2 regions of the Lawsonibacter asaccharolyticus genome follow, and region 1 is predicted to be linked to the other one. Evidence: predicted binding sites of a transcription regulator. Region 1 holds the regulator's gene; the other holds the start of a gene.
What was found. Region 1 encodes NrdR, which represses ribonucleotide reductase genes. Its sites were predicted from a motif close to CACNANATNTNGTG; they were not measured.
Positions count from the first base shown of each region.

Region 2: a site for NrdR is predicted at 2,905-2,918, ahead of L9O85_RS13850 (ribonucleoside triphosphate reductase). Genes of this name have one in related genera too.

Region 1 is NZ_CP091870.1:1,782,344-1,789,957, forward strand. It holds gene L9O85_RS08500 (LL-diaminopimelate aminotransferase) at 1-182, shown strand, start outside; gene L9O85_RS08505 (hypothetical protein) at 326-835, shown strand; gene L9O85_RS08510 (FUSC family protein) at 1,086-1,625, shown strand; gene purF (amidophosphoribosyltransferase) at 1,713-3,098, opposite strand; gene L9O85_RS08520 (hypothetical protein) at 3,286-3,717, shown strand; gene nrdR (transcriptional regulator NrdR) at 4,021-4,476, opposite strand; gene gltX (glutamate--tRNA ligase) at 4,627-6,114, opposite strand; gene L9O85_RS08535 (hypothetical protein) at 6,350-6,940, opposite strand; gene L9O85_RS08540 (amidohydrolase family protein) at 7,165-7,614, shown strand, end outside.
Region 2 is NZ_CP091870.1:2,876,613-2,884,226, forward strand. It holds gene L9O85_RS13835 (hypothetical protein) at 1-274, shown strand, start outside; gene L9O85_RS13840 (MATE family efflux transporter) at 686-2,017, shown strand; gene L9O85_RS13845 (anaerobic ribonucleoside-triphosphate reductase activating protein) at 2,065-2,754, shown strand; gene L9O85_RS13850 (ribonucleoside triphosphate reductase) at 3,032-5,407, shown strand; gene L9O85_RS13855 (NAD(P)/FAD-dependent oxidoreductase) at 5,535-6,452, shown strand; gene L9O85_RS13860 (pyridoxal phosphate-dependent aminotransferase) at 6,521-7,614, opposite strand, start outside.

The DNA of each region.
Region 1 (7,614 bases):
CCTCCGGCGGTATGGGGTCCTGGGACTTCTTTGATCTGCTGCTGGATCAGGCCAATGTGGCCACCACCCCCGGCGCCGGCTTCGGCCCCAGCGGTGAGGGCTACGTCCGCCTCACCGCCTTTGGCGACGCCGCCGCCACAGTGGAAGCCGTGGAGCGGGTGAAGGCCGCTGTCCGCAAGTGATCCATTCCCCGTGCCCCTGGCACGGGGAATTTTTTCCTGCCCGGAGGGAGCGGTCCCTTTGGAGCGGCAGAGGACGACTTCCCCCTTTCATCCCGTTAATGAAAGCAAAAAGGGATAAATCAATATTTTAAGTGGGTGGTGTCATGAAAAAGGTAACACCAGTTTTGATGGCAATCGTATTCTGCGCTTTGCTGCTCGCAGGGTGCAGTATTTCTTCTCAAAGCAGGCAAGGGCAGCCGCTAGCAGTCTATTCTTTTAGCGGGGAAAATGAATTTATTTCTGTTTCAAATGGGGTCATCGTTTTAGACGCTGAAGAAGAGATCTGTTATGGCGGTAATTTGGAGACAAGAAAAGATAAGTTTACGGATATTGCTTCATACTCAGCTACCATTTATCTTACATCAGATGGTGAAGAGAATATTTTAATGTCCAATAGAGTTGAAGATAAAACAGGAGGCGCAATAAATATTTCCGAGGATATAGGAAAAATAACCGGGGACATTCTTATCCCTGATGATATTGATAATTTAGTTGATGGTCTTTGGTTTGAGCTGAAAACAGTTGATCTGGATGGAGAGGAAAACACATATCATCTGCAATTAGAAGTGATTGAGATCACTAGAGCGAATGATAATTCGCCTTCTGCTTATTGACCCGTGTGACCTGGAGCAGATCCCCCTCATCTGAATGGACGCGGGGAGGGTTTCTGTCCTGAAGACCGGTCCAGAGGGGAAAAGGGTACAGGGCGTGGACGGCTTGACTTTCCCCCCGCCTCAGGATACAATCGAGTTGTTTCCCAAACTCTACCCTCTCCCCTGTTACTGCTCAGACTTTCCGGGCATCCTAGCAGGGCGCCCCGGCTGCGGGGCCTGGCACAACAGGACACAGCAGGAGGTCTTCCCCATGAAACAGTTCAAGTTCCCACATATCGGGATGCGCACCACTAAGACCGCCGTGGCAGTGATGCTCTCCTACCTGATCTTTGTCCCTTTCGGCCTCCTCTATAACGAGAGCTACCCTGGGGTGCTGGCCTATGTGGGCCCCACCTATTCCTGCATCGCCTGCATCGTGTGCATGCAGAGCTCCCTGGAGCAGACCCTCCAGGTTGGGCTCTCCCGCTTTGTGGGGGTGTTCATCGGTGCCATCCTGGGGGTGGCTATGCTGCTCCTGGAGCCCCTGCTGTCCCACTGGGTGGGCATCGTCCTGATGCTGGGAGCCGCCTGTGTGTGCGGGATCTGGCTTTGCATGCTCTTCAACCGGCCCGCGGCCTGCGGCATGGCCTGCATCCTCCCCTGCGTCATGCTCATTTCCGGTGACGTGTCCGGCATCCAGCGCTACTACTACGCCGCCGCCCGGGTGTCGGAGACGGTGGTGGGAGTAACGGTGGCCTTCCTCATCAACTCCCTGCTCCCCACCAGAAATCCACAGCCCCAGGATAAGTGACAGGCTGAACTCCTTGTCAGCAAGAACCCACCAAAAAAGAACAGGCCCGCGCGTCCGCAGAACACTGCAGGCGCGCGGGCTCGTTTTTCACTCCAGGTCCACCGGATAGCGCTCAGTGAAGCAGCCGTCACAGAAGCCGCAGGCCGCCTTGGGGGCCAGCTGGTGCAGGTCCTCCAGAGGCAGATAGCCCAAGCTGTCCGCCCCGGCGATCTCCCGGATCTCCTCCAGGGAATGCTGGCAGGCGATGAGCCGTTCCCGGTCCGGGATATCGGTTCCAAAGTAGCATGGGGCGATGAAGGGGGGCGCGGACACCCGGATGTGGACCTCCTTCGCCCCGGCCTCCCGCAGCAGGTTGGTGATCTGGCGGCAGGTGGTTCCCCGGACGATGGAGTCGTCGATCATCACCACCCGCCTGCCCTCCACCTCACTGCGCAGGGCAGACAGCTTGATGCGCACCGCCTGCTCCCGGCTGGTCTGGTCTGGAGTGATGAAAGTGCGGCCCACGTAGCGGTTTTTCACAAAGCCCACCCCGTAGGGGATGCCGCTCTCCTGGGCATAGCCCCGGGCGGCGTCCAGCCCGGAGTCAGGCACCCCCACCACCAGGTCGGCCTCCACTGGATGGCGGCGGGCCAGCAGACGGCCGGCGTTCACCCGGGCCTCGTGGACTGACTGCCCGGCGATCACCGAGTCGGGCCGGGCGAAGTAGATATATTCGAAGATGCACATGTGGGACTGGCCCCTGCAGTTGTCTCGGATGGAGCGCACCTGCCCCTCCTCCACCACCACGATCTCTCCTGGGTCCAGTTCCCGCTCCAGGGTGCCCCCCACGCTCTCGATGGCGCAGGACTCAGAGGCGAACAGCACCGCCTTCCCCTTCCGGCCCATGCACAGGGGGCGGAAGCCCCAGGGGTCCCGGCAGGCGATGAGCTTACGGGGGGACATGACGATCAGGGAGAACGCCCCTCGCAGCTCCCCCACAGCCCGGCACACCGCCTCCTCCACGCTGGGCCCGTGGAGCCGGGCCTGGGCAATGGCGTAGGCAATGAGCTCCGAGTCGCTGGTGGTGTGGAAGATTGCCCCCTGGTACTCAAACCGGGCCCGCAGCCGGTCCACGTCCACCAGATTGCCGTTGTGGACCACCGCCAGCGTTCCCTTCACATACTTGATGGTCAGGGGCTGGGCGTTCTCCCGCGCCCCAGCGCCGGTGGTGGCGTAGCGCACATGGCCCACCGCCATGGTCCCATTCAGGCGCTGAAGGGTCTCCCGGTCGAAGACCTCGCTGACCAGTCCCACGTCCTTATAAAAGGACTGCTCCCGGTCATTGATGGCCGCGATGCCGCAGGCCTCCTGCCCCCGGTGCTGGAGGGCGTACAGCCCGTAATAGGTGGTCTGGGCGCAGCTGCCCTCCGGGTCATAGATCCCGAATACACCGCACTCCTCGTGGAGCCCCTGCTCCAGCCGGATGTCTTCCATACTCACGATATTCTCCGCCCCTTTCGACTCCGGCGCCTCGCGTGCCCCGGGAAAAAGATAGTTTATTATAGCGCCCCCCGCTCCGACCATCAAGGACAGGATCTCAAATATTTTTACAAAATCCCTGCTCTTTCTCGTATATTTTGCAGAATTTTTCAGATAATATGGAGGAAGGGAGAGAAATTTCATGGATCACGATCAGCAGTTTTTGTCTTTCATTCATAAAAACGCGGCTATGGGGGTGAGCGCCATCCCCCAGGTGCTGTCCCTGCCCCAGAGCCGGGCCATGGGCCAGGCCCTGAACAGCCAGCTCCAGGAATACCGGACCATCGCCGCCCAGTCACAGGCCTATGCCCGGAAGCATGGTGCCCGGCTCCATACCCCGGGTCTGACTGTCCGGGCCATGTCCGGTGCCATGCTCAAAGCCCGCACTGCCGCCGACCACACCACCTCCAAGCTGGCTCAGCTGATGATCCAGGGGAGCACCATGGGCACTGTGGAGATGACCCGGCGCATCCACCAGTACACCGGCAAGGCGGACCCGGAGCTGCTGGCCCTGGGCAGCCGCCTGCTGCACACCGAGGAACAGAACATCCAGCAGATGAAGCGGTTCCTTTAAGCTCCGCCCTGGCGCGGCACAAAAAGCGGGAGGCCGATGGCTCGGCCCCCCGCTTCCGCTAGTGAAAAATCTCCCCCAGAGGGGGCCCCAAAGAGTTCTGTCGTCCGTGGAAGACAGGATCAAATCAAAAAGCATTATTTCCCGGGACATGCTTCTGGAAAATGACACCTCTCATGACAGATGAGGCGGCTTTTTCCTGCAAAAATAGGCCTCATCTGTCATGCAGCCCTTCGTCGCAAAAGACCCGACGGCCTTTTGCGACAATTTGAGCCCCGGGACCATGTGGTCCCGGGGCCGGATTGCTCACTTATCTTCCAGCAGCTTGTTCAGCTCCCGCATGAAGGTGTTGATGTCCTTGAACTGGCGGTAGACGGAGGCAAAGCGCACATAGGAGACCTCGTCCACTTTTTTCAGCCGCTCCATCACCAGCTCTCCGATCTCGGCGGAGCTGACCTCCCGCTCCATCTCGTTCTGGAGGGTCTGCTCGATCTCGTTGACGATCTCCTCCATGGTGCTGAAGGAGACCGGCCGCTTTTCACAGGCCCGGATCAGGCCGTTCATCACCTTGTTCCGGTCAAAGCTCTGGCGGCTGCCGTCCTTTTTGACCACCATCAGGGGCAGGCTCTCCATGGTCTCGTAGGTGGTGAAGCGCTTATGGCAGGACAGACACTCCCGGCGGCGGCGGATGCTGGCTCCCTCGTCCGCGGGACGGGAGTCCACCACCTTGCTCTCCAGATAGGCGCAGAAGGGGCATTTCATCTCGATTCCTCCATTCTGTGGTTGCCCGGCTGCCGCGGGCATGTGTTTTCTCCGCTATTATACCATCCCGGCCCAGCCTTGAACAGCCTGTTTTTTCCTGTTTCGGAAAAAATGTCCCCGGCGGCACAGGCCGCCGGGGACAGGTGGATCTTATCGCAGCTTGTCCAGCCCCAGGCGCAGGCGGCGCAGAGTCTCCTCCCGGCCCAGCACGTGGCAGATCTCCACCGCGCCCCCGGGAGTGACCGCCTTTCCGGCGGCGGCGATGCGCACCGGCCACATGAGGGTGGCGTTCTTCACCGCCAGCTTCTCCGCCAGAGCGATGAGGGCGTCGTGGATGCCCTCCGTGGTCCAGCCGTCCAGCCGCTCCAGGGCGGGGATGGCGGCCTCCAGCATGGCCCGGGCCACTTCCGGGTCGGTCTTGGACTTCTTGTTGGTGAACAGAGCCCCATCATAGTCAGGCAGGGCATCGAAGAAGTCCACCTTCTCCGGGATGTCAGTGAGCCGCTCACACCGGGCCTGGAGCAGGCCGGCAATCTCCGCCGCGTCCAGCGCCGGGTCTTTCACGCTCTGGCGGATATAGGGCTCTGCCGCCCGGGCAAAGTCCGCCGGCTCCATGGCCCGCAGGTACAGGGCGTTGAAGTGGGTGAGCTTCTCAATATCAAAGATGGCCGGGGACTTGGATACACCCGCCAGATCAAAGGCGGCCACCAGCTCCTCCAGAGAGAATACTTCCTGTTCCGCCAGTTCTCCTCTGGGGGACCAGCCCAGCAGGGCCACATAGTTCAGGATGGCGGGGGTGAGGTAGCCCTGGGCTTTCAGGTCCTCGTAGGAGGGGTCCCCGTGGCGCTTGGACATCTTGTTGTGGGCATCCCGCATCACGGGGGAACAGTGCACATAGGTGGGCACTTCCCAGCCAAAGGCCTGATAGAGCAGATCATACTTGGGAGCAGAGGACAGATACTCGCTGCCCCGGACCACATGGGTGATGCCCATCAGGTGGTCGTCGATGACATTGGCGAAGTTATAGGTGGGCAGGCCGTCCCGCTTGATGAGCACCTGGTCGTCCAGGGTGTCGTTCTCCACGGTGATGTCCCCGAAGATGGCGTCATGGAAGGTAGTGGTCCCGCCGCTGGGGATCTTCTGGCGGATGACGTATGGCTCGCCCGCGTCCACCCGGGCCTGAGCCTCCTCCTGGCTCAGGGCGCGGCAGGGGTCCGAAGCCCGGTCGAACTGGCCGGAGTCCTCTTCCGACTCGGTCTTTTCACAGAAGCAGTAGTAGGCGTGTCCCTTTTCCACCAGCAGCCGGGCGTACTTTCCATAGGTGTCCCGGCGCTGGGTCTGGATATAGGGGGCCACCGGGCCGCCCACGTCGGGGCCCTCGTCGTGGTCCAGCCCGCACTCCGCCAGGGTGCGGTAGATCACCTCTGTGGCACCCTCCACCTGCCGAGTCTGGTCAGTGTCCTCGATGCGCAGGATAAAGGTGCCCTGATGGTGCCGGGCGATGAGCCAGGTGTAAAGGGCGGTGCGCAGATTGCCCACGTGCATATAGCCGGTGGGAGAGGGGGCAAACCGGGTGCGGACCTTCCCCTTTGGGATCTTGGCCTCCATCTCCTCAAAATACTTCATATCCAGAGCCATGTCGTTCCCTCCATCGCGGCAGACGTTCTGCCGTTGTTTTACTGGTATTATAGATGCTTTCCCGCCATTTGGCAAGGGCCGGAACGCAGTCCGGCACCGCTCCTCCCATCCCCCGCCCGCCGGGGCGGTCCCCTTTTCCTCTTTTTAGCTGAGAAGCAGTTTTGGAAATGCTCCTTACAAAACAGTCAAGCCGCAGCTGCCCTTATCGGGTAACTGCCAGATAGATCAGAAGTTGTCAGGCTCTATCATTTTGGCCGCGAACTTCAACTGTGACAGTCTGAAATTCCAATAAAGTTTTGTTGGGCGTGTCTGTTTCTTTCGGGGCCTCTCTGCCAGTCACCTCGTAATATTCATCGCTGTACTGTATTTTACTGTCATCAAAGTCTTTTTGGATCGCCTTGACATATTCAAACGGGGTTTCCATTGGCAGCAGATCCATTTCGCGTTGAAGCTGCTGTACCGCCGCCCTCTGCTCCTGTGTCAAAATTTTTTCTTCGTGTTCCATGTGTTCCTCAAATTGCCTTTTATCCATCCAAACAATCTGCTCCACTGGATCAGCGGTGCCGCACGCCAGGATCAAACGGAGAAAATCCTCGAAATTTTTTGCCAGTGGATATACATTCCGATCTGCACAGCTTTCCGGGTCGCAGGCAAATACCATCTCTCCATACTCCGGCAAAAAGCAGTACAGGATACACCCTTCAAATCCTATCGGCTCTGCATTGACAGGGTAGCAAAAATATGGCTCTGTGATCTCGCCATGCTCCAAGCATAAAAGCTCCTTGTCGATCGGCGATGCCATATACTTTTCATAGATCGTTTTCATGGACATACCTCCGCAGCTTTTGATTGCCGCCCTGATTATACCGCAGCCGATTCTGTATGGCAATACGAAACCGCCGCTTCAACCCCAGCGGAGTTTGGAGTTTTAAGATAAACGGACCTCGAACGGGCTGTCGTTGCCTCCGAGCGAAAAATGTGGTATGCTTGGGACCGACATGCCGCGCTCCCTTGGCTGCGGCATCATTTCCCAGGAAAGGAAGGACCGCCATGGTCATTGATATCCACACCCACACCTTCCCTGACAAGCTTGCGGCCCCCACCATCCGCAAGCTCCAGGGTGCCTGTCATACCCGGGCCTTCACCGACGCCACCAACGCCGGCCTGGCCGCCTCCATGGCCCGGGCGGGCATCGACTGCTCCGTAGTCCTGCCGGTGGCCACCAACCCCCATCAGGTGGCCCATGTCAACGAGAGCGCCGCTCAGATCAACGCCCGGGGCCGCGGGACCGGCATCTACTCCTTCGGCTGCATCCACCCGGACTGTCCGGACCCCAGGGGAGAGCTGGCTCGGATCGCTGCCCTGGGTCTGAAGGGCATCAAGCTCCACCCCGCCTATCAGGCCACCCGGTTCGACGATATCCGCTATCTGCGCATCCTGGACCGGGCCGGCGAGCTGGGGCTCGTGGTCCTCACCCACGCCGGCATCGACATCGGCATC
Region 2 (7,614 bases), 1.1 Mb from region 1:
TCTCTACTACGCCTTTGAGGTGGTCCTGGTCCTTCTGATCGCAGCCTTTGGACAGCAGTTCTGGGAGGCGCTGAGGAAAGGGCGGAGCCAGTTCCCCTTCGGCGGCGTGGTGCTGTGCTGCACCTGGGGCGCCATCCACACGCTGTCCAGGGGGAGCCTCTCCACCGGCCTGGGGGTGATGGCCTTCGGGCTGATGTACGGGGCGATATATGTCCTGCTGGGGCGGGATGCCCGCACCTCCTATCTGGCTATGCTGGCGGCCTTTGTCATCTGAAGCGGCGCGGACCTTGGGCGGTCAGTCCTCCGGACTGGCCGCCTTTTTGTGCCTGTTTCAAGCCCACCGCCCCCGATCCCGGTTGACAGATCCGCCCGCCGCTTTTATAATAGAGCTATCCACCAGGAGAGGAGGGCTCCCATGAGGCTCTACGGAAAATTTGCCATTGTATCCGGCTCCGGACGACCCGATGTGACAGAGCGTTGTACGGAGCCTGACGGGATGGGATCTGGCACGCGCAGGCCCGCAAGAAGGGCTTGAGCGCCTTTTTGGTCCCTTCTGTTCCATTCTCATGACTCAGGCCGCGGACAGTGTTCTGTCCGCGGCTTTTTCGCGCCCGTTTCCGGCGGAGGGCCTGTATCCCCGCCCTTCGCCCACTTCTATACCTGTCTTGAGAAAGGAACGATGGATATGAACTCCGATACGCTGGATCTGACCCGGGGGAGCGTCCCCCTCTGCCTGATCCGATTCTCCTTCCCTCTCCTGCTGGCCAATCTGCTCCAGTCCTTTTACAGCATGGCGGATCTGCTGGTGGTGGGCCGCTTCGTGGGTGAGACCGGCCTGGCCGCTGTGAGCAGCGCCTCCACCCTGTGCTTCCTCCTCAACGCGGTGTGCATGGGCTTTTCCGCCGGTGGGACGGTCCTCACCGCCCGGGCCCGGGGCGCCGGGAACCGCCTGGAAGAGGAGGAGGCCGCCTCCGCGCTGCTCCTGCTGGCGCTGGCGGGCTCCGCCCTGCTGACGGCGGCCGCCCTGCTCTGCTACTGCCCGCTGTTCACCCTGATGGCCCTGCCTTCCCGGGCTATGGGGGACGCCTGCGGCTATATGGCCATCCTCTGCTGGGGCACCCCCTTTGTCTTTGGATACAACGCCGTCTGCGCCATCCTGAAGGGCCGGGGCGACTCCCGCGGTCCTCTCCGGTTCGTGGCCGCCGCCGCTGTGGTCAATCTCCTCCTGGATCTGATCCTGGCAGGTCCCTGCGGCCTGGGAACCGCCGGGACCGCCTGGGCCACCGTGGCGGCCCAAGGCGTCTCCTTTCTGCTCTCTCTGGCCCACCTGCACCGCTGTGTCCCCCTCTCCCTCCGGCGTCTCCCCCTCCGCCCCGCCGCCCTCCTCTCCCTTCTCCGGCTGGGCCTCCCCTCTGCCGTCCAGATGGCGGTGGTCAACCTCTCCTACCTGATCCTCACCGGCCTGCTCAACCCTTTCGGCGTCTCCGTGGCGGCGGCGGCCGGCATCGGCCTGAAGGTCAGCACCTTCGCCGGGATGCCCTGCTGGGCGCTGGGCTATGGGGTGACCGCCATGGTGGGGCAGAACCTGGGTGCCGGCGATCCGGACCGGGTGCGTCAGACCGTCAGGAGCGGCCTTCTCCTCAGTCTGGGGGCCACTGCCCTTCTGACCGCCCTCGTCCAGCTGGCCGCCGCCCCCATCATCGCCCTCTTCGAACCGGAGAACGCGGCCGTGACGGCAGAGGGGGTGCGCTATCTCCGCATCTGCTGCTCCGTCAACGGACTGATCTACGCTGCCATGTATGTCTTCGACTCCTTCGCCATCGGCTCTGGGGCTTCCTGGGTGGCTATGTGCAATGCCATGCTGGACGCGGCCCTGCTCCGTCTGCCCCTGTGCTGGCTGCTGGCCTTCCCCCTCGCCCTGGGCCCCGCCGGCATTTACTTGGGCCAGGCGTTCTCCCCCATCCTGCCCGCCCTGGCGGGGCTGTGCTATTTCCGTCTCCGGTGCCGCCGGTCTTGACGGCTCCCCCTCCCGCCGCTACAATAGAGCTAAAAGGAGCGCTGACCATGGACATTCAGGGACTGCAAAAATTGACGCTGCTGGACTGGCCGGGCCGGGTGGCCTGCACGATTTTCCTGGGGGGCTGTGACTTCCGCTGCCCCTTCTGTCACAACCGGGACCTGGTGACCGGCCCCCTCCCCGCCGCCATGGACAGCGGGGAGCTGCTGGCTTTCCTCGCCAAGCGGAAGGGGCTGCTGGACGGGGTCTGCGTCACCGGCGGAGAGCCCCTGCTCCGCCCCGGGCTGGAGGCACTTCTGGAGGAGATCAAGGCCCTGGGCTTCCCCATCAAGCTGGACACCAACGGCAGCCACCCCCAGCTCCTGGCCAGGCTGCGGTCCCTGGGGCTGGTGGACTACGCCGCCATGGACATCAAAAATTCCCCGGAGCGGTACGGAGAGACCGCAGGGGTCCCCGGCCTGGACCTGGGGCCCATCCGGGAGAGCGTGTCCTGGCTGCTGGAGGGCCATGTGGACTATGAGTTCCGCACCACCGTGGTGCGCCAGTTCCATGACAGCGCCTCCTTCCGCGCCATCGGCCCCTGGATCTCCGGCGCCCGGCGGTACTTTCTTCAGGCCTTCATCGACCGGGACACCGTGCTCCGGCCCGGTCTGAGCGCCTGGTCCCGGGAGGAGATGGAGGGGTTCGCCGCTCTGGTCCGCCCCTGGGTCCCGGCAGTGGAGCTGCGGGGCATCTGAACCCCCCCTCCGCGTTTTTGGCTAATTTTTATGGCAGAGCACTCCCGTCCCACGGGGCGCGGGAGTGTTCTTTTTCAAAAAAATCGCCGGTTTTTGCCCCGTTTCTTCCCAAAACATGTGCCGGCGCTTCCTGCTTTTTCGCTTCAGGAAAACAAAATATTGTGTTTCCGCCGGAATTTTGCACAAGATATTGACGAGCCATTTCCTTCATGGTATAGTAGGAACAGTCGCGGCGGCCAAGCCGCCGCGGGACTGAAGAATGTGGAGGGACCGTGTGATGTATCAGGTGACCAAGCGGGACGGCACCGCCGCCCAATTTGAGATCGGCAAGATCAGCGCCGCCATTACCAAAGCCTTTGAGGCGCTGGAAAAGCAGTATCATCCCAGCGTGATCGACATGCTGGCTCTGCGGGTCACCGCCGACTTCGAGCCCAAGATCCGGGACAGCCGCATCGCGGTGGAGGACATCCAGGACAGCGTGGAAAAGGTGCTGTCCGAGGCGGGCTACGCCGATGTGGCCAAGGCCTACATCCTCTACCGGAAGCAGCGGGAGAAGGTGCGCAATGTCAACTCCACCCTGCTCAACTACCGGGAGCTGGTGGACAACTACCTCCAGATCAACGACTGGCGGGTGAAGGAGAACTCCACCGTCACCTACTCGGTGGGCGGGCTCATCCTGTCCAACTCCGGCGCCATCACCGCCAACTACTGGCTCAGCGAGATCTACGACCAGGAGGTGGCCAACGCCCACCGCAATGCCGAGATCCATATCCACGACCTGTCCATGCTCACCGGCTACTGCGCCGGCTGGTCTCTGAAGCAGCTTATCCAGGAGGGGCTGGGGGGCATCCCGGGGAAGATCACCTCCTCCCCGGCCAGTCACCTGTCTACCCTGTGCAACCAGATGGTCAACTTCCTGGGCATCATGCAGAACGAGTGGGCAGGGGCCCAGGCGTTCTCCTCCTTTGACACCTATCTGGCTCCCTTTGTCAAGGTGGATCACTTGACTCAGAAAGAGGTCAAGCAGTGCATCCAGTCCTTCGTCTACGGGGTGAACACCCCCAGCCGCTGGGGCACCCAGGCTCCCTTCTCCAACATCACCCTGGACTGGACCGTGCCCAAGGATCTGGAGAACCTGCCCGCCATCGTGGGGGGCAGGGAGATGGACTTCACCTACGGGGACTGCAAGACCGAGATGGACATGGTGAACAAGGCGTTCATCGAGATCATGATCGAGGGCGACGCCAACGGACGGGGCTTCCAGTACCCCATCCCCACCTACTCCATCACCCGGGACTTCGACTGGTCTGAGACGGAGAACAACAAGCTCCTGTTTGAGATGACCGCCAAGTACGGCACCCCCTACTTCTCCAACTACATCAACTCCGACATGGAGCCCTCCGACGTGCGCTCCATGTGCTGCCGTCTGCGCCTGGACCTGCGGGAGCTGCGGAAAAAGTCCGGCGGCTTCTTCGGCTCCGGCGAGTCCACTGGGAGCGTGGGGGTGGTCACCATCAACCTGCCCCGCATCGCCTATCTGGCCAAGGACGAGTCCGACTTCTACCAGCGGCTGGACAAGCTGATGGACATCGCCGCCCGGTCCCTCAAGACCAAGCGCACCGTCATCACCAAGCTGCTGGAGGCGGGGCTCTACCCCTATACCAAGCGCTATCTGGGGACCTTTGACAACCACTTCTCCACCATCGGCCTCATCGGTATGAACGAGGTGGGACTGAACGCCGGGTGGCTCCGGGCCGACCTGACCCACAAGGAGACCCAGCAGTTCACCAAAGACGTGCTCAATCACATGCGGGAGCGGCTGAGCGACTATCAGGAGCAGTACGGCGACCTCTACAACCTGGAAGCCACCCCCGCCGAGTCCACCACCTACCGCTTTGCCAAGCACGACAAGGAGGAGTTTCCTGACATCATCACCGCCAACGAGAACGGAACTCCCTACTACACCAACTCCTCCCACCTGCCCGTAGGCTACACCGAGGACATCTTCTCCGCTCTGGACGTGCAGGACGAGCTTCAGACCCTCTACACCTCCGGCACCGTGTTCCACGCCTTCCTGGGGGAGAAGCTGCCTGACTGGAAGGCGGCGGCGGAGCTGGTGCGGAAGATCGCAGAGAACTATAAGCTGCCCTACTATACCATGTCCCCCACCTACTCCGTGTGCGCCGACCACGGCTATCTGTCCGGGGAGCAGCACACCTGCCCCATCTGCGGCAAGCCTGCGGAGGTGTACAGCCGCATCACCGGTTACTACCGGCCGGTGCAGAACTGGAATGACGGCAAGACCCAGGAGTTCAAGGACCGGAAGGTATATGACCTCACCGCCTCCCACCTGCGGAAGGCGGGCCGGGCCGGCAGCCAGGTGACCTTCTCCCAGGAGGGCGCCCCCCAGGCGTCCGGCGGGGAGTCCCTGCTGTTCACCACCCGTACCTGCCCCAACTGCCGTCAGGCGGAGGCCCTGCTCCAGAAGGCGGGAGTGCCCTATCAGAAGGTGGTGGCAGAGGAGTCTCCCGACCTGACCACCCGGTACGGGGTGCGTCAGGCCCCCACCCTGGTGGTCCAGGGGGAGAGCATCACCGGACTGGGCCCCATCAAGCGGTTCGCGGAGGAGCACCGGGCCCGGGAAGTAGGCTGACCGCGCCTTGATCCCAAGTTCCCTCCCCCCTTGCGGCGGCGGGGGCACTGAGACGGATCGGGACATCAGGAAAAGAGAGCGGCTCCGGGTCTCCTGGAGCCGCTTTTTCAAAGGAGAGAGGACCCTTATGACTGATATCATCGTGGCGGGGGGCGGCCCCGCCGGCCTCACTGCCGCCCTGTACGCCGTCCGGGCCGGCCGCTCCGTGCTGGTCCTGGAGGAGGCCGCTCCCGGCGGACAGATCAACTTCTCCCCCCTGGTGGAGAACTACCCCGGCCTGCCCGGCGTCAGCGGCCTCCAGCTCTCTGAGGCCCTCACCCGCCAGGCGGAGGAGCAGGGGGTGGAGCTGGACTATGCCCAGGTGCTGGGCTTCCGCCCGGAGGAGGGGGGCTTTGCCGTGGAGACCGACGGCGGCCCCCTCCACTGCCGCGCCCTGATCCTCGCCCCTGGCACCCGGCACCGCCCTCTGGGCCTGGAGGGGGAGGAGGCCCTCACCGGACAGGGGGTGTCCTACTGCGCCGTGTGTGACGGCCCCTTCTATCAGGGCCGGGACACCGCCATCGTGGGGGGCGGGGACACCGCCCTGCAGGAGGCCCTGTTCCTCTCCGGCGTGTGCCGCCGGGTGACCCTGATCCACCGCCGGCTGGAGTTCCGGGGCAGTCCAAAGCTGGCGGAGCGGGTACGGACCCGGGACAATATCCGCCTGCTGCTGGGCTATACACCGCAGGCCCTGCTCCAGGCGGAGGGCAGGCTCACCGGTCTGAGGGTCCGCCAGGCCTCCACCGGACAGACCCTGGAGCTCCCCCTGGACGGGGTGTTCGCCGCCGTGGGGCGGGTCCCCGGCACCGCCCCCTTCCGGGCCCAGCTGGAGCTGGACGATGAGGGCTATTTCCGCTCCGGTGAGGACTGCCGCACCCGCCTCCCCGGCGTCTTTGTGGCCGGGGACTGCCGGGCCAAGGAGGTGCGCCAGCTGGCCACCGCTGTGGGCGACGGCGCGGTGGCCGGCCTGGCCGCCGCCCGGTTCGTAGAGGACGGACAAGGCTGAATCTTCACCCTCCAAAACACAGATCTCCCTCCCCGCCGGAGACACCGGCAGGGAGGGAGATCTCTTTCTTATTCTGTGATGCCCAGCTGGGCGGCCCGCTTGGCCAGAGCTGCGCACAGGCGGTCGATCCCGTCCAGGCTCTTCTGTCGGTCAGCGAACACACCGTAGATGATGCGCAGGTGGCCGGCTCCCTGGTCTCCGTAAAATTTTCCGTCGTTGACCAGCGTCTTGGCCTCCTCCGCCAGATAGGCGGTGATCTCGCTGGAGTCTCCCAAGCGGCTGACATTGACCCAGCCATAGAAGCCCGACTCCATCAGGGGCATGGATACTCCGGGCACCGCATTGAATTTCTCATAGGCATAGCGGCGGCGGAAGTCCTGCTCCGCCACATAGTCCTGAATGAAGGATGTGTCCTCATAGGCGGGGATCATGGCCATCTGGACCATGGTATTGGCCGCACCCTGGATATTCACCGCAGTGGCGTACATGGTGTCCATGATCACATCATCCGCGAAGATATAGCCCACCCGGTAGCCGCTCAGGGCCATGCCCTTGGAGCAGGAACAGACTGTGACCGTGCGCTCCCACATGCCGGGCAGTGAGGCCATGGTGACCATCTCATGTCCCGGAAACGCGGTATCCTCAAAGGCCTGATCGCAGACACAGATCAGGTCATGCTTGATGATGAACTGGGACAGCTCTGTCAGCTCCTCCCGGGTGAACACCCGGCCGGTGGGGTTGTTGGGGGAGGAGAGCAGCACCATCTTCGTCTTGGGCGTCAGCCGCTTCTCATACTCCTCCACCCGCAGGCGGTAATTGTCCTCCTCATAGGTGGGCACCTTCACCACCACGCCGTTGAGCAGCTGGGGGTCCAGGAAATTGCTTGGATAGCTGGGGTCGTGGACCAGCACCTCGTCTCCCGGCTCAATAAAGGGGGTCATGGCAAAATACAGGCCCACGTCAGAGCCGGGATTGATGATGATATTCCGCTGGGGGTTTACTTTGATGTGGTTGTCCCGCTCGATTTTTTTCGCAATGACCTCTTTCAGGTCCGCATTGCCGATGGGCGGGGTATAGTGGCAGGCCACCCCCTGCTGGATGACCTCCACACTGCGCTCCAGTACCTTCTGTGGGATCACCCGGTCTGGATAGAAAGGGTCCG